DNA from 2 places in the Chromohalobacter canadensis genome. Region 1 is predicted to be linked to the other one. Evidence: predicted binding sites of a transcription regulator. Region 1 holds the regulator's gene; the other holds the start of a gene.
What was found. The regulator LexA, encoded in region 1, represses DNA repair genes until DNA is damaged. The targets are predictions, from matches to a motif close to TACTGTNTANNTANACAGTA.
Positions count from the first base shown of each region.

Region 2: the regulator LexA is predicted to act here: its motif matches at 1,544-1,563, upstream of recN (DNA repair protein RecN).

Region 1 is NZ_CP140151.1:258,499-266,321, reverse strand. It holds gene purU (formyltetrahydrofolate deformylase) at 1-522, shown strand, start outside; gene dinB (DNA polymerase IV) at 532-1,578, opposite strand; gene lexA (transcriptional repressor LexA) at 1,597-2,235, opposite strand; gene SR908_RS01280 (TetR/AcrR family transcriptional regulator) at 2,429-3,088, shown strand; gene SR908_RS01275 (L,D-transpeptidase) at 3,088-3,606, shown strand; gene nagZ (beta-N-acetylhexosaminidase) at 3,689-4,711, shown strand; gene SR908_RS01265 (mechanosensitive ion channel family protein) at 4,767-6,065, shown strand; gene SR908_RS01260 (hypoxanthine-guanine phosphoribosyltransferase) at 6,058-6,639, shown strand; gene SR908_RS01255 (enoyl-CoA hydratase/isomerase family protein) at 6,721-7,823, shown strand, end outside.
Region 2 is NZ_CP140151.1:1,882,682-1,890,504, forward strand. It holds gene recN (DNA repair protein RecN) at 1-1,511, opposite strand, end outside; gene grpE (nucleotide exchange factor GrpE) at 1,697-2,329, shown strand; gene dnaK (molecular chaperone DnaK) at 2,460-4,394, shown strand; gene dnaJ (molecular chaperone DnaJ) at 4,485-5,624, shown strand; gene SR908_RS08995 (DUF2218 domain-containing protein) at 5,812-6,102, shown strand; gene dapB (4-hydroxy-tetrahydrodipicolinate reductase) at 6,220-7,029, shown strand; gene carA (glutamine-hydrolyzing carbamoyl-phosphate synthase small subunit) at 7,273-7,823, shown strand, end outside.

The DNA of each region.
Region 1 (7,823 bases):
GAGCTCGATTGCGAGATCCCCTGCGTAATTTCCAATCATGAAGCGCTGCGGGATCTGGTCGAATGGCATGGCATTCCGTTTCATCATGTGCCGGTCGATGCGGACGATAAGGCGGCAGCATTTTCGCGGGTCGAGGCACTGGTCGAAGAGGCCCGGGCGGATACAGTAGTGCTGGCGCGCTACATGCAGATTCTGCCGCCCAACCTGTGCCAGCGATACGCCGGGCGGATCATTAATATCCACCACAGTTTCTTGCCCTCTTTCGCTGGCGCCAAACCGTATCATCAGGCCTACGCGCGGGGCGTCAAGCTGATTGGCGCGACGTGTCACTATGTCACCGAAGAACTCGATGCGGGGCCCATCATCGAGCAGGACATACAGCGCGTGACGCACTGCCATACTGCCGAGGACCTGGTACGTCTGGGGCGTGACGTCGAAAAAGCCGTGCTGGCACGGGGGCTACGTTGGCATCTGCAGGACCGGGTCCTGATCCATGGCAACAAGACGGTCGTCTTTGCTTGAGCGCGAGGCTCAGTCGAAGAGTGTCATCTGCCGTCGCTGCGCCTCTGGCGTCAGGCGCACGCCGACCCCAAGCAGGCGCACGGGGCGCTCGCCGCGTGCCCAGGCGCCGTCCAACAAGGCTTGAAAGCGTGCAGCAAGCGCCTCGCTACCCGCCGCTTCCAGGGTCGTGCTGCTGAAATCATCGAAGCGAACCTTGACGAACAATTTTTGAATGGCCGGCGTGCCGTGCCGCGTTAGACGTGCCATCAAGCGCTCAACGAGCGGTGCGAGTGCGTCTTGGCAGCTGGCCAAGTCGGGCAGATCGCGATGATAAGTCGTCTCGACGCTGACGGACTTGCGCTCTCGCTCGATCTGTACCGGGCGCTCGTCGATGCCACGCGCCAGCTCGAATAGCCGACGCCCAAATTTGCCGAAGCGCTCGACCAGAGATTCGAGCGGCCATTCGCGCAGGTCGCGGCAGGTGACGATCTCTAGTGCCTCGAGCTTGGCTGCCGTCGCTGGGCCCACGCCGTGCAGCTGCTTGACGGGCAAGGCGAGGAGAAAAGGCTCGACCTCATCCGGCGCGATCACGCATAGCCCATCGGGCTTATCCCAGTCGCTGGCCAGCTTGGCGAGGAACTTGCTGGGAGCCGCACCCACCGAGATAACGATACCCGTCCGCGCTAGCGCCTCCTGCTTGAGCCATCTGGCCATCCAGGTCGCACTCCCCTGAAAGCGTGTGACCTCGCTGACATCCAGATATGCTTCGTCGAGGGACAAGGGCTCCACCAGTGGCGTCAGCTCATTGAACAGTGCCTGGATGTATGCCGAGACAGCACGGTATTTTTCGAAGTCCGGGGAGAGTCGCGTCAGGTGCGGGCACAGGCGCATGGCACGCGCCATGGGCATCGCCGAATGGATGCCGAAGGCACGTGCGGGATAATTGCAGGTGGCGACAACGCCGCGCGTCTCAGGGCTGCCGCCGATCGCCAGGGGAATGTCGCGTAACGCTGGGTCGTCGCGCATTTCCACGGCGGCATAAAAACAGTCGCAATCGGCGTGAAGGATCTTGCGCATGATGAACGGCGTATCGGCTTAATGCAGGCCGTTACCGCCACCGCCACGAATCACGCCAACGCCGAGGCCTTCGATCTCGAGTTCCTGATGACGTAGATCGACCTCGATGGGCGAAAAATCCTCGTTTTCGGCGAGCAACCAGACATGATGGCCTTGACGCTTGAAGCGCTTGACGGTGACTTCGTCTTCCAGGCGGGCAACGACGATTTGGCCGTCGCGAATCTGCTGGGTGCGATGCACGGCGAGCAGGTCGCCATCGAGAATGCCGGCATTTTTCATCGAGAGTCCGCGGACACGCAGCAGGTAATCGGCGCGGGGGGTGAAATAGTCCGGCGCGAGAGGGCAGTGCCGGTCGATATGCGCTGCGGCGAGGATCGGGCTACCGGCGGCGACCTCACCGACGACTGGCAGACCGTCGCCGTTGGTCAAGGTGGTATCGTCTTCACCGGTGAGGCGAATGCCACGTGAGGTGCCGGGGATCATGCGAATGACCCCCTTGCGGTCGAGCGCGCGAAGATGTTCCTCGGCGGCGTTCGGCGAGCGAAAGCCCAAGGCCCGGGCAATTTCGGCGCGCGTCGGCGGGTAGCCAAGCTCATTCATTGTCTTGACGATAAAATCAAAGACGTGTTGTTGGCGCGAAGTTAACGAGCGAGACATGGGGCCTCCGGCAGGCACTGACGTGTTCAAGTATACAGTATGTGATTGTATCCAGTCTTTGGCGCGGTGCAACCATTCGCGCAATCATTCGCCCAGGGAGATGGCGTTTCAAACGTGGAGATTTGTCGTTATCGACATCAAGGCTTAGAATCGACATGTTTTAAACATTCGTTTATTCCACGCGGGGCGCCCCATGGCTCAGACAGATACAGTGACGCGCATTCTCGATACCGCCGAGGTCCTGTTCGCCGAACGGGGGTTTGCCGAGACCTCGCTGCGTACCATCACCAGCAAGGCCAAGGTCAATCTGGCGGCGGTCAATTACCATTTCGGGTCCAAGAAGGCGCTAATTCAGGCGGTCTTCGCGCGCTATCTGGATCCCTTTTCCGAGCGCTTTCACCAAGCCCTGGATGAACTCGAGGTGCAATATCGGGGTGAGGTCATTCCCCTCGAGGTGTTGTTGGAGACATTGGCACGCACCGTGTTGGAAGTTCCTGCCGAGCGCAATAGCCTCAAGGTGTTCATGCGCTTGTTGGGGCTGGCCTATACTCAGGCTCAGGGCCACTTGCGCCGTTACATTCAGGAGCACTATGGCAATGTGTTCTCACGCTTCAGCGACTTGGTACGCCGCGCGACGCCGGAACTGCCCGAGGCGGAACGCTTTTGGCGGTTACACTTCATGCTGGGCACGGTGATCTTCACGTTGTCGGGCCTTGATGCGTTGCGCGATATCGCCGACAAGGATTATCACGAACATGTCAGCGTTCGCGATTTGATTCGGCGTCTGCGCCCGGTAGTTGTGGCCGGCATGCAGGCCCCACTGCCCGATGATGCTCTCAAGGTGGCGGGATGATGCGAAAGCCGCAACTCTCCCATCTACCCCCCGAACAGGGCGTCTGGCTGGAAATCGATCTCGGTACGCAGTCGCTGACGATCCGCGAGGGCGAGATGTGCCGCGAGACGTTCGCGATTTCCTCGGGCGCTCACGGTATCGGGCAGCACGAAGGCAGTGGGCAGACGCCTGTGGGGTGGCATTACGTGCGCGCAGTTATCGGTGATGGACTGCCACCCGGCAGTGTCTTTCGCGGGCGGCGCCCCACCGGCGAGGTGTTTTCGCCTGAGCTGGCCCGTGCTCATCCCGAGCGGGATTGGATATTGACGCGTATCCTGTGGTTGTGTGGCCTGGAACGGGGCTTCAACCGCGGGGGCGATGTCGATAGCCAGCGCCGCTATATATACCTGCATGGCACGCCTGCCGAGCAGCCGATGGGAACGCCGGCCTCGCACGGTTGTATTCGGCTGCGCGACGAAGCGTTGCTGGCCGTATTGGAGGCCGCACCGGCCGGTACGCCGGTCTGGCTGCATGACTGAGAGGGTTTTTACACAAGGGCTGCGCTCGACGTAGTGCTGCTCACCGCCTAGAATCCTTCCTCCATTTGCCAGGAGTGCGACGATGACCCAACCTCTCGGCCCGGTCATGCTGGACATCGAAGGTACCCAAATCAGCGACGATGAACGCCGTCTTCTGGCACGTCCCGAGATCGGTGGGGTGATCCTCTTCCAGCGCAATACGCATGATGCCGAGCAAGTGCGAGCCTTGACCCGCGCGATTCGTGACGTGCGCCCTGATGTGCTGCTGGCGATCGACCAGGAAGGCGGACGTGTCCAGCGCCTGCAGGACGGTGTGACGCGGCTGCCGCCCATGGCGACGCTGGCAGCTGGGTATGCCGAGACCCCCGAAGCGACTCGCACCCTGGTCCACGAAGCCGGCTGGCTGCTGGGCATGGAGATGGCGGCCTGCGGTTTCGATATCACCTTCGCCCCGGTGCTCGACGTCGATGACCAGCGCTCGCCGGCCATCGGCGATCGCAGCTTTTCTGCCGATCCCGAGGTCGTCACGGTGCTGGGTGAGGCCTTCATTGACGGGTTGCACGAGGCTGGCATGATCGCCGTGGGCAAGCACTTCCCTGGGCATGGCGGCGTCAGCCTCGACTCGCATCATGCCTTGCCTGAGGACACGCGCTCACTCTCAGCGTTGCGCGAGCATGATCTGGTGCCCTTCAAGAAGCTCTCCGGAAAGCTGGACGCCGTGATGCCGGCGCATGTGGTGTATACCGCGTTCGATTCGCGCCCGGCGGGCTTTTCCCCTTCCTGGCTTGGCATGTTGCGCGAAGAATTGGCGTTCAAGGGCGTGGTGTTCTCCGATGATCTGAGCATGGCCGGTGCGCATGTGGCCGGATCGCCCTCGGCGCGTGCCGAGGCCGCCTGGGCGGCGGGATGTGACATGGTACTGGTATGCAACGATCGCCCGGCGGCGCTCGAGATTCTCGACGCGGCGGCGGGGCACTCTTCCAAGCGTTTGGGTAAGTTGCGTTATGGCCGGGCCCGCCCTGAACTTGAAACGCTGCCGGCGCTGGCGCGTTGGCGTCGTGCTCATGCGCGCCTCGAGGCGCTCTCGGAAACGCCCACGCACTGACCTCGCCACTGGTTATCGACATAGCTACCTGTACTAGCTAGAAGGAAAGAGCCTCGTGTTCGATTTTTTCTCTCCCGTGATGGATTGGATTCAAACCACCCTGGGCATGCCGCTGTGGGTGGCGGCGATGGGCTTGGTCATCGCCCTGACGCTGATCGTCGACCTGGTGAGCTGGGTTGTCATCTGGCGTGTGGGGCCGTTGCTGGAGAAAACCAGCAACCGCTGGGCGGATATCCTGATCAAGGCACTGCGGCGACCGTTGCGCCTCTGGATCTGGCTGATGGGCGTCACTCTCTGCCTGACCGTCGTTCGTTATCATTGGGACATCGAGTGGGCGGAGGGACATCTGGCCCAGGCACGTGCCGTCATTACGTTGCTCTTGCTGGCCTGGGCAGGGCTCAGGGCCGTGAAGCTTCTCGAAAAACGCTTGGTGTTTCCACCGGGCGGACATCGCGCCAAGTCTATGGATGCCGATACGGCATCGGCTGTGTCCAAGATACTGGGGGCGGTGGTGGTCGTCATCATCGGGTTGTTGATTCTTTCGAGCTTGGGTGTCTCACCCTCGGGAGTGGCCGCCTTCGGTGGGGCCGGCGGGCTGATAATCGGCTTCGCTGCCAAAGATATGCTGGCCAATTTCTTGGGTGGATTAATGATTCACCTGGACAAGCCGTTTCGCGTTGGCGACTGGATCAAATCTCCAGATCGCGATATCGAAGGGGTCGTGGAAGATATCGGCTGGCGCTTGACGCGCATTCGCACCTTTGCGTCGCGCCCGATCTATATTCCCAACTCCGCCTTCAGTAGCCTGGTGCTCGAGAACCCCTCGCGGATGTGGAACCGGCGCCTTTTCGAAACCATCCGGGTGCGTTATACCGATATCGAGCGTGTGTCGGACATCGTCAAGGCGACCCGCGCGATGCTCGATGCGCATGATGACGTCGAGACCAATGAGCAAACCCTGGTGTACTTCCAGAGCTATGGCGAACATGCGCTGGAGCTGATCGTATATGCTTTTGCCAAGACCACTGACTGGGCTGAATTCCAGTCGATGAAGCAGGACATCCTGCTGCGTGTCTACGATATCGTGCGCGAGCATGACGCGCGCCTGGCGTTGCCGGCCTCCGAATTGCATATTGCCGGTCCGGTGGAGATCACCGGCGAGACGAGCGGCGATAACGCTCAGGGCGATGCTGACAACGACGAAAACGCCGATGACGATCAGAGCGATACACACTCGCGGGCGGCGTCCGACCGCGAGGCTCCCTATACGTCGTCTCGCCAGCGTTCGCGCAATGCCGGACGAGGCGAAGTAAACGATGCTTCCCAGGATCACGATCAGGAATCCGATGCCTAACCAATCTACTTCCGTGTGCCAGGAATCGCTGGCGACCATGCGCGATGTCATGGCGCATGCCGAGTGCCTCATCTCGCAGCAGGAAGTCGAGCGCGCGCTCGACCGTATGGCCGACGAGATCACCCACGATCTTGGCGACACACTGCCGGTTTTCTACTGCGTAATGAACGGTGGGCTGATCACCACAGGACATCTGCTGACACGGCTTGGCTTCCCGCTGGAAGTGGATTATTTACATGCGACACGCTATCGCGGCGGCGTGCGCGGGGGCGAACTGTTCTGGCGTGTTTCGCCCGAGATTCCCATGGCCGGTCGCCATGTGGTGATCGTCGACGACATTCTCGATGAAGGTACGACGCTGGCGGCGATTCTGGACTATTGTCGTCAGGCGGGCGCGGCGAGTATTTCGACAGCGGTACTGGTCGACAAGCGTCACGACCGCAAGGCTGTGCCGGGTCTTCAGGCGGATTATTGCAGCCTTGAGGTCGTCGACCGCTATGTGTTCGGCTTCGGTATGGACTACAAGGGTTATTGGCGCAATGCACCGGGGATCTTCGCACCGCGCGGTATGTGAGCATGCGCTTTGCCACAATGAAGCCGTACGCATGACAGCTAGCTCGTATCGTCTTTTCGCAGGAGAAGGTGAGGGGTGGTGATGACAGAATCCGAGGTAATCTTCGAAGAGCGGCCCACACGTGACGGTGGACGCCTCGGCGTCGCCACGCTGAATGCACCCGGCAGTCTCAATGCCTTGTCACTGGCGATGATCACCTCGCTGCATGCCAAGCTCGAGGCCTGGGCGGATGACATGTCGGTGCATGCGGTGTGGCTGCAAGGCGCTGGCGACAAGGCCTTTTGTGCGGGCGGCGATGTGGTGGCCCTGTATCGCGCCATGACGACGTCTCCCGGGGACGAGGGAGAGGCCGCTCAGGCTTACTTCGGGGCCGAGTATCGTCTCGATCATTTCCTGCATCATTACCCTAAGCCCCTTGTCGTCTGGGGCGACGGCGTCGCCATGGGAGGCGGTCTGGGCCTGTTGGTTGCCGCTGATCACCGTATCGTGACCGACACCAGTCGCCTGGCCATGCCGGAAATCAGCATCGGCCTATACCCCGATGTTGGCGCCAGCTGGTTTTTCCAGCGTATGCCTCGCGGCGTGGGGCTTTATCTAGGTGTAACCGGCGCCCATCTCAATGCGCGCGATGCCCTTGAGCTGGGACTGGCGGATCGCGTCATCGCCAGTGAGGCGCGGCAAGACGTGCTGAAGGCGCTGGAGGATGCCGATTATCGCCATCCACAGCAGGCGGTCAGGGAGGTCTTGCGTGGTTTCGAGAACCGCGCGTTGGCACCGGAGGCTGAGGTCATGCCGCGCCTGGATCACCTTCAGGTCTTGAGCGATGCGGCGGATATTACGCAGGTCGTACGTCGTATTCTCGATGATCCCCGTGAGGATGCTTGGCTGGCCGCCAATCGTGCGCGTCTGGCGGCGGGGTGTCCTGCCACGGCGCACTTGGTGTGGCGCATGCTGTGTCGGCACCGGCATGGCAGCTTGGCGGAGACGTTTCGCGATGAGTTGATGCTCTCGGTGCAATGTTGTCGGCATACGGAGCTCGCCGAGGGCATTCGTGCGCTGTTGATTGACAAGGACCGGGCGCCGCAATGGGCGTATACGGATGTCGGCAACGTGCCAGCGAACTACATCGATGGCTTTTTCATGCCGCTGTGGGATGTCGAGACGCATCCGCTGGCCGACCTTTG
Region 2 (7,823 bases), 1.6 Mb from region 1:
TCGATATGCAGATGATGATGCGCCTGGGCCGCAACTTGCGGCAGATGCGTCACGGTCAGGATTTGCCCTTGGGCGCCGAGACGCCGCAGTAGCTGGCCGACGATTTCCGCGATGGCGCCGGAAACGCCGACATCGACTTCGTCGAAGACCATGCTGGGGACGCTGCTATGCTGCGCGGCAACGACCTGGATCGCCAGGCTGATGCGCGATAGCTCGCCACCCGAGGCAACCTTGCTCAGTGGGCGTGACGGCTGGCCGGGGTTGGCGCTGATCATGAAGCGTACCTGGTCGAGCCCTTCGGCCTGGGGCGTCTCGCGCGGTGAAATGGCAACCTCGAAGGTCGCTTTGCCAAGTCCCAAGAAGGCCAGTTGCGCCTGCACGGCTTCGCCGAAGTTGCGTGCCGCCTCAATACGCGCCTCGCTGATGGCCCGCGCCTGCTGTCTGTAGGCGTCACGGGCCTGCTCCACTTCTTCGCCGAGTGCTTCCAGGTCATGCTCACCACCTTCGAGACTCGCCAGTTCGTCGCTCAGACGCTGATGGAGGTCGCGAAGCTCCTCGGGCATGACGTGATGCTTACGTGCGATGCGATGCACTTCGCCGAGGCGGGCATCGACCTCCGTCAGTCGTTGAGGATCGAGCTCGGTGGTCTCGACGAAGTGATGCAGTTCGCGTGCTGCTTCCTCGATCTGGATCTGAGCCTCGCCCAGCATGGACAGGGCGTCCGCCAGTTGGCGTTGGGTCTTTTCGGGGGCGTTTCCCAGGCGGGCGTTGGCGTGATGCAGCAATGAAAGCGCGCCGTGTTCGTCCTGATCGCAGCAGTCGGCGGCGAACTGGGCGTCACCCAGGACTTCCTCCAGATTGGCCAACTGGGTCTGCTCATCCTCCAGCGTCTCCAGTTCGCCTTCGGCGAGCGCCAGTTGATCCAGCTCCTCGACCTGGTAACGCAGTAGCTGACGCCGTGCCTGCACTTCATTGCCGCTTTCTTGCAGGTCGCGCAGTCGCCGTCGGCGTGCACGCCAGTGATGAAAGTGCTCGCCGAGGGTCGACACGGCCTCGGTCTGGCCGGCATAGGTGTCGAGCAGGCGCAGATGCGTTTCTTCGCGCAAGAGCGCTTGATGGGCGTGCTGGCTGTGGACCTCGATGAGATGCTCGCCGAGCGCTCTCAGGTCGCTCACTGTAACAGGCTGGCCGTTGATCCAGGCCTTGGAGCGCCCCGAGGCGGTGACGACACGCCGGAGCAGGCATTCGTCTTGTGGCAGTTCGCGCTCGGCGAGCCAGGCGCGGGCGTCGGCGAGCCGGGCGATATCGAAGCGCGCACTGATATCTGCGCGTTCGCAGCCGTGGCGTACGCTGCCCACGTCGGCGCGCTCTCCCAGGCATAATCCCAAAGCGCCAAGCATGATCGATTTGCCGGCGCCGGTCTCGCCGGTGATGGCCGTCATACCGTCGTGCAGGTCCAGATCGAGGCGCTCGACGATGGCGTAGTCGCGAATGGCTAGCTGTATCAGCATGAAAACCTCCGGGCGTCGGAAACGAAGCTGATCTCTGTGTGTTTATACAGTAGTTGGGTGAGGGCTTCAATTGCCAGGCATCGCAAGCGATAGGGGTGGCTTGAGATCGTTCATCGCATCCCCATATAGGAGGCAATCGCTTATTAGATGCGGCTTCGGGCCGCGCCAGCTGTCAGGAGAAACTCATGGCCAAAGACCCGCAGACCCCGACCGAGGAAGAGCTGGCTCGCGCTGAGCGCGATGCCGAACCCCAACCGGACGATACCACTGGAGACGATGCCGAACTCGAAGGCGTCGTCGAGGATGTCGAGGCCAGCGAGGCCGATGCCGAGGCGCTCGAAAACCCGGAAGCCGACGCGCTGGCTGTGCGTGTCGAAGAGTTGGAGCAAGCCTTGACGGAGTCCAAGGATCAGGCGGCGCGTGCCGCCGCCGAAGCGCAGAACGTGCGTCGCCGCGCCGAGCAAGATGTCGAGAAGGCACGCAAGTTCGCCTTGGAAAAATTCGTCAAGGAACTGCTACCCGTGATCGACAGCCTGGAAAAGGCATCGGAGTCGATGCAGGAAGGCGCTAGCGAGGTGCATCGCGAAGGGGTCTCGATGACTCTGAAGCTGCAGCTCGACGTGCTCAACAAGTTCGGTGTGGAAGCCGTCGATCCGCAAGGCGAGCCGTTCGACCCTCAGGTGCATGAAGCCATGACCATGGTGCCCAACCCCGAGGTTGAGCCCAATACGGTGATCGAGGTCATGCAGAAGGGGTATTTGTTGAATGGACGTCTGGTACGTCCGGCGATGGTAGTCGTCAGCCAAGCCGCCAATTGATGTGGCAGGGGAGGGATGTGACGTCGAGACCCTTGAAAGGCGTAACCCCACCCCCCAAATAGACGAACAACGAGGCGGCAATGCCGCCGACGAAGACGAAACAGTCAAGCAACGATTTTGAGGTATTCCAATGGGACGCATCATCGGTATCGATTTGGGGACCACCAACTCCTGTGTTGCCATCCTTGACGGCGGCAATGCGAAGGTAATCGAAAACGCGGAAGGTGCACGCACCACGCCGTCCATCATCGCCTACACCGACGATGGTGAGACGCTGGTTGGCCAGGCCGCCAAGCGCCAGGCCGTGACCAACCCGAGCAACACGCTGTACGCGATCAAGCGCCTGATCGGCCGCAAGTTCAAGGACGACGTCGTCCAGAAGGACATCAAGATGGTGCCCTACACCATCGCTGAGGCCGATAACGGCGACGCTTGGGTCGAAGTCAAGGGTAACAAGCTGGCACCGCCGCAGGTTAGCGCGGAAGTGCTGAAGAAGATGAAGAAGACCGCCGAAGACTATCTCGGTGAAGAAGTCACCGACGCGGTAATCACCGTGCCGGCGTACTTCAACGATAGCCAGCGTCAGGCGACCAAGGACGCGGGTCGCATCGCCGGTCTCGAAGTCAAGCGCATCATCAACGAGCCGACGGCGGCCGCGCTGGCCTACGGCATGGACAAGTCTCGCGGCGACAAGACCATCGCGGTCTATGATCTGGGCGGCGGCACCTTCGATATCTCCATCATCGAAGTGGCCGATGTCGATGGCGAGACCCAGTTCGAGGTGCTGGCCACCAATGGTGACACCTTCTTGGGCGGCGAAGATTTCGATCTCAAGCTGATCGACTATCTCGTGCAGCAGTTCAAGAGCGATTCCGGCATCGACTTGTCTGGCGACAGCCTCGCCATGCAGCGTCTGAAGGAGGCCGCCGAGAAGGCCAAGATCGAGCTTTCCTCGGCACAGCAGACTGAAGTCAACCTGCCGTATATTACGGCCGACAACACCGGGCCCAAGCACCTTAACGTCAAGGTGACGCGTGCCAAGCTCGAGTCGTTGGTCGAAGAGCTGGTGCAGAAATCGTTGGCGCCTTGCAAGACGGCGCTGAGCGACGCTGGCCTGTCTGCGTCGGAGATCGACGACGTGATCCTGGTGGGCGGTCAGACGCGCATGCCGCAGGTGCAGTCCAAGGTTGCCGACTTCTTCGGCAAGGACGCCCGCAAGGACGTCAACCCGGACGAAGCCGTGGCCGTGGGCGCGGCGATTCAGGGCGGCGTGCTGGGCGGCGACGTCAAGGACGTCCTGCTGCTCGACGTCACGCCGCTGACCCTGGGCATCGAAACCCTGGGTGGCGTCATGACGCCGCTGATCGAGAAGAACACCACCATCCCGACCAAGAAGACTCAAACCTTCTCGACTGCGGATGACAACCAGACTGCCGTGACCATCCATGTGCAGCAGGGTGAGCGCAAGCAGTCCAGCGGCAACAAGTCACTGGGTCGCTTCGATCTGGCCGACATTCCGCCGGCACCGCGTGGCGTGCCTCAGATCGAAGTCGCATTCGATCTGGATGCCAACGGCATCCTCAACGTCTCCGCCAAGGACAAGGCCACCGGCAAGGAACAGTCCATCGTCATCAAGGCCTCTGGCGGTCTTTCCGACGAAGAGATCGATCAGATGGTCCAGGACGCCGAGGCGCATGAGGCCGAGGACAAGAAGTTCGAGGATCTGGTGCAGCTGCGTAACCAGGCCGATGGCATGGTCCATGCCGCGCGCAAGACGCTCGAAGAAGCCGGTGATAAGGTCGAGGCCAGCGAGAAAGAGCAGATCGAGACCGCGATCAGCGAACTCGAGGAAGCCACTAAGGGCGACGACCAGGAGCATATCCAGGCCAAGCTCGATGCGCTGACCGAGGCCTCCGGCAACCTGGCGCAGAAGATGTACGCCGAACAAGGCGATGCGAGCGCCGAGGGTGGTGAGCAACAAGCTGACGATGGCGCCCAGAAGAAAGAAGACGACGTGGTTGACGCCGAGTACGAGGAAGTCAACGACGACCAGAAGAAGCAGTAACCACGACGTCTGATGCTCGCATGACGGCAGCGCGGGGGATGTTCTCCCGCGTTGCTGTTTGCGCAGCGCCGACACGGAGGCGGACCATCCATGTCCAAGCGTGACTATTACGAAGTATTGGGCATCGAGCGGGGAGCCGATCAGAAAGAGATCAAAAAGGCTTACCGTCGACTCGCCCAGAAGTACCATCCGGATCGCAATCCGGATGATGACACCTCGGCGGAGAAGTTCCGCGAAGTCTCCGAGGCTTATGAAGTCCTCGCCGATGAAGAAAAGCGTGCTGCCTATGACCAGTTCGGCCATGCCGGCGTTGACGGTCAAGGGGGCGGCGGCTTCGGCGGTGGCGGCGCCGGAGCAGGCGGATTCAGCGATATCTTCGGCGATGTGTTCGGCGATATCTTCGGGGGCGGCGGTCGTCGCAACCCCAATGCGCCGCAGCGTGGTGCTGACCTGCGCTACAACCTCGAGATCGACCTCGAGGATGCCGTTGCCGGCACCACGGTCGATATCCGCGTACCGCGTCACATCGCATGTGAGCATTGCGATGGCGATGGTGCCGAGCCGGGCTCCAGCAAGGAGACCTGCCCGACCTGTCACGGTCAGGGTCAGGTGCGTATGCAGCAGGGCTTCTTCGCCGTGCAGCAGACCTGTCCGACCTGTCATGGCGCCGGTCAGAGCATCAAGGTGCCGTGCCGCAAGTGTCATGGTGAAGGGCGCGTGCGCGAAACGCGGACCTTGTCGGTGAAGATCCCCGCTGGCGTGGATACCGGCGATCGGATTCGTCTCAACAACGAAGGTGAATCGGGGCTCAACGGTGGGCCGCCGGGTGATCTTTACGTGCAGGCGGCGATCAAGCCGCACCCGATCTTCGAGCGTGACGGTCGCCACCTGCTGTGTGACGTACCGATCAACTTCATCGACGCGACGCTGGGCGGTGAGCTGGAAGTGCCGACCCTGGACGGTCGGGTCAAGTTGAAGATTCCGCCGGAGACGCAAACCGGCAAGATGTTCCGGCTCAAGGGCAAGGGCGTCAAGCCGGTGCGTGGCGGCCCGCCTGGCGACCTGTTGTGCAAGGTCGTGGTCGAAACGCCGGTCGACTTGAGCGAGGAGCAGAAGGACTTGTTGCGCCAGTTCCAGGAGAGTCTGGACGGCAGCAACAGCCATCACTCGCCGAAGAAGTCGAGCTTCTTCGATGGCGTGAAGAAGTTCTTCGAGGACATGAAGCCGTAGGCGAGCCTCGGCATTTTCTCCTCAGACCCCGTCATGGCATACATGGCGGGGTTTTCTCGTATAAGGGGCTGGCCTCGGCTGCGCAGGAGAGTGCTGTCTTACCTCGAACGCCTCGTTGCGTGTTGGGAGTGCCCGTGCGTGCCATAATGCGATTACCATTAGAGGGCTAATCGAATAGGGAGGCCTTATGTCCGAGTCCCAAGCTGTCGTGTCGACGACATCCGGTTCGCGTTATATCAATCGCCTATGCAAGCACTGGCAGCACAAGCTGAGCGTTGCCCACGACGAGCATCAGGGGCGAGTCACGTTCGACGGCGGAGTGTGTCACATGCGCGCCGAGGCGGATGCCTTGCATCTGCAGCTGGCGGCCGAGGATGCGGCGACCCGCGAGCACCTTGAAGAGGTCGTGGCGGTGCATCTCGAGCGGATGGCTAGCCGTGAGACGCTCGATATCGTCTGGCAGCCCGCCATGACCTGATGCCGACGGCGGTTCATTCGCGATCACGCCGCCCGTGATTGGTGGTGCGTGACGGGAATGCGGGACGGTTTGGTATACTCTCCGGTATTCATCGACACGCAATCGCAAGGAGTCCACATGACGCGTATCGCCATCGTCGGCGTCGCCGGGCGCATGGGCCGCACCCTGGTCAATGCCGTACAGCAGGATCCCGAGGCCAGCTTGGCGGGAGGCATCGTCGAGCCCGGTAGCTCATTGGTCGGTGCCGATCTGGGCGAGCTCGCCGGTGCTGGGCGCTTGGGCGTGAACGCCACGGATGACCCGGCTGCCATCGTCGATGCCTTCGATGTGCTGATCGACTTCACCACGCCTCGAGTCACGTTGGCCAATCTGGCGTTTTGTGCTGAGCACGGCAAGGCCATCGTGATCGGCACCACGGGGCTCTCCGACGCCGAGCTCGCCGAGCTCGACGGTTATCGTGACCGCGTTCCCATGGTCTTCGCGCCCAACATGAGCGTCGGCGTCAACCTCACCCTCAAGCTGTTGGAAACCGCTGCTCGGGCGCTGGGTGACGAGGGCTACGATATCGAAGTGAGTGAGGCGCATCATCGCCACAAGGTCGACGCGCCTTCCGGCACGGCGCTGAAGATGGGAGAGGTCTTGGCCAAGGCCCTGAATCGCGACCTCAAGGAAGATGGCGTCTTCGAACGTGTGGGGCAATGTGGCCCACGCGGCGACAAGGAAATCGGTTTCGCCACCGTGCGTGCCGGCGATATTGTCGGCGAGCATACCGTGATGTTCGCCACCGAGGGCGAGCGCATCGAGATTACGCACAAGGCGTCCAGCCGCATGACTTTCGCCAAGGGCGCGGTGCGCGCGGCGCGTTGGGTCGCCTCGCGCGACAGCGGTCGCTACGATATGCAGGACGTACTGGGCCTCAAGGGCTAGTCTGCGACCTGTAAATCGCGTATCATCGAGTCAATTTGGCCAAGCAAACGCATTGATGGCCACAGGGATCCGAGCGAATGACAACAAGGCGGGATGAAACCGGGCTTCTTTCAGGTTTCGTCCCGCTTTTTTACGACCCGCGAGCAGCGGTCGTCGATACTCTCAGTGCTCCTTGAATACGAGGGGCCCGGCGGCTCGCCGGCCCTGGCTCAGACTCGCGCATGACAAGGGGAGGACGTTGCGTTGATCAGACCCGCGATATTGGCCTTGGAAGACGGTAGTGTATTTCATGGCAGCGCCATCGGAGCCGATGGGCAAACGAGTGGTGAAGTGGTTTTCAATACGGCCATGACTGGCTACCAGGAAATCCTCACCGACCCCTCCTATACGCGACAAATCGTTACCCTCACTTATCCCCATATCGGCAATACCGGCGTCAACGCCGAGGACATCGAGTCCGCCGCCATCGCTGCGGCCGGTCTGGTGATCCGTGATTTGCCGCTCATGGCCAGCAATTTTCGCAGTGAGGCGAGCCTTGACGAGTACCTCAAGCGTAGCAACGTGCTGGGCATCGCCGATATCGATACGCGGCGTCTGACGCGGCTATTGCGCGAAAAGGGCGCGCAAAACGGCGCGATCCTGGCGGGTAGCGATGCCGAAGGCGAAGATGCCGTCGAGCGGGCCTTGGTCGCGGCGCGTGCCTTTCCCGGCCTCAAGGGCATGGACCTCGCCAAGGAGGTGAGCTGTAGCGACGCCTACGAATGGAGCGAAGGCGAGTGGGCGCTGGGCAGCGG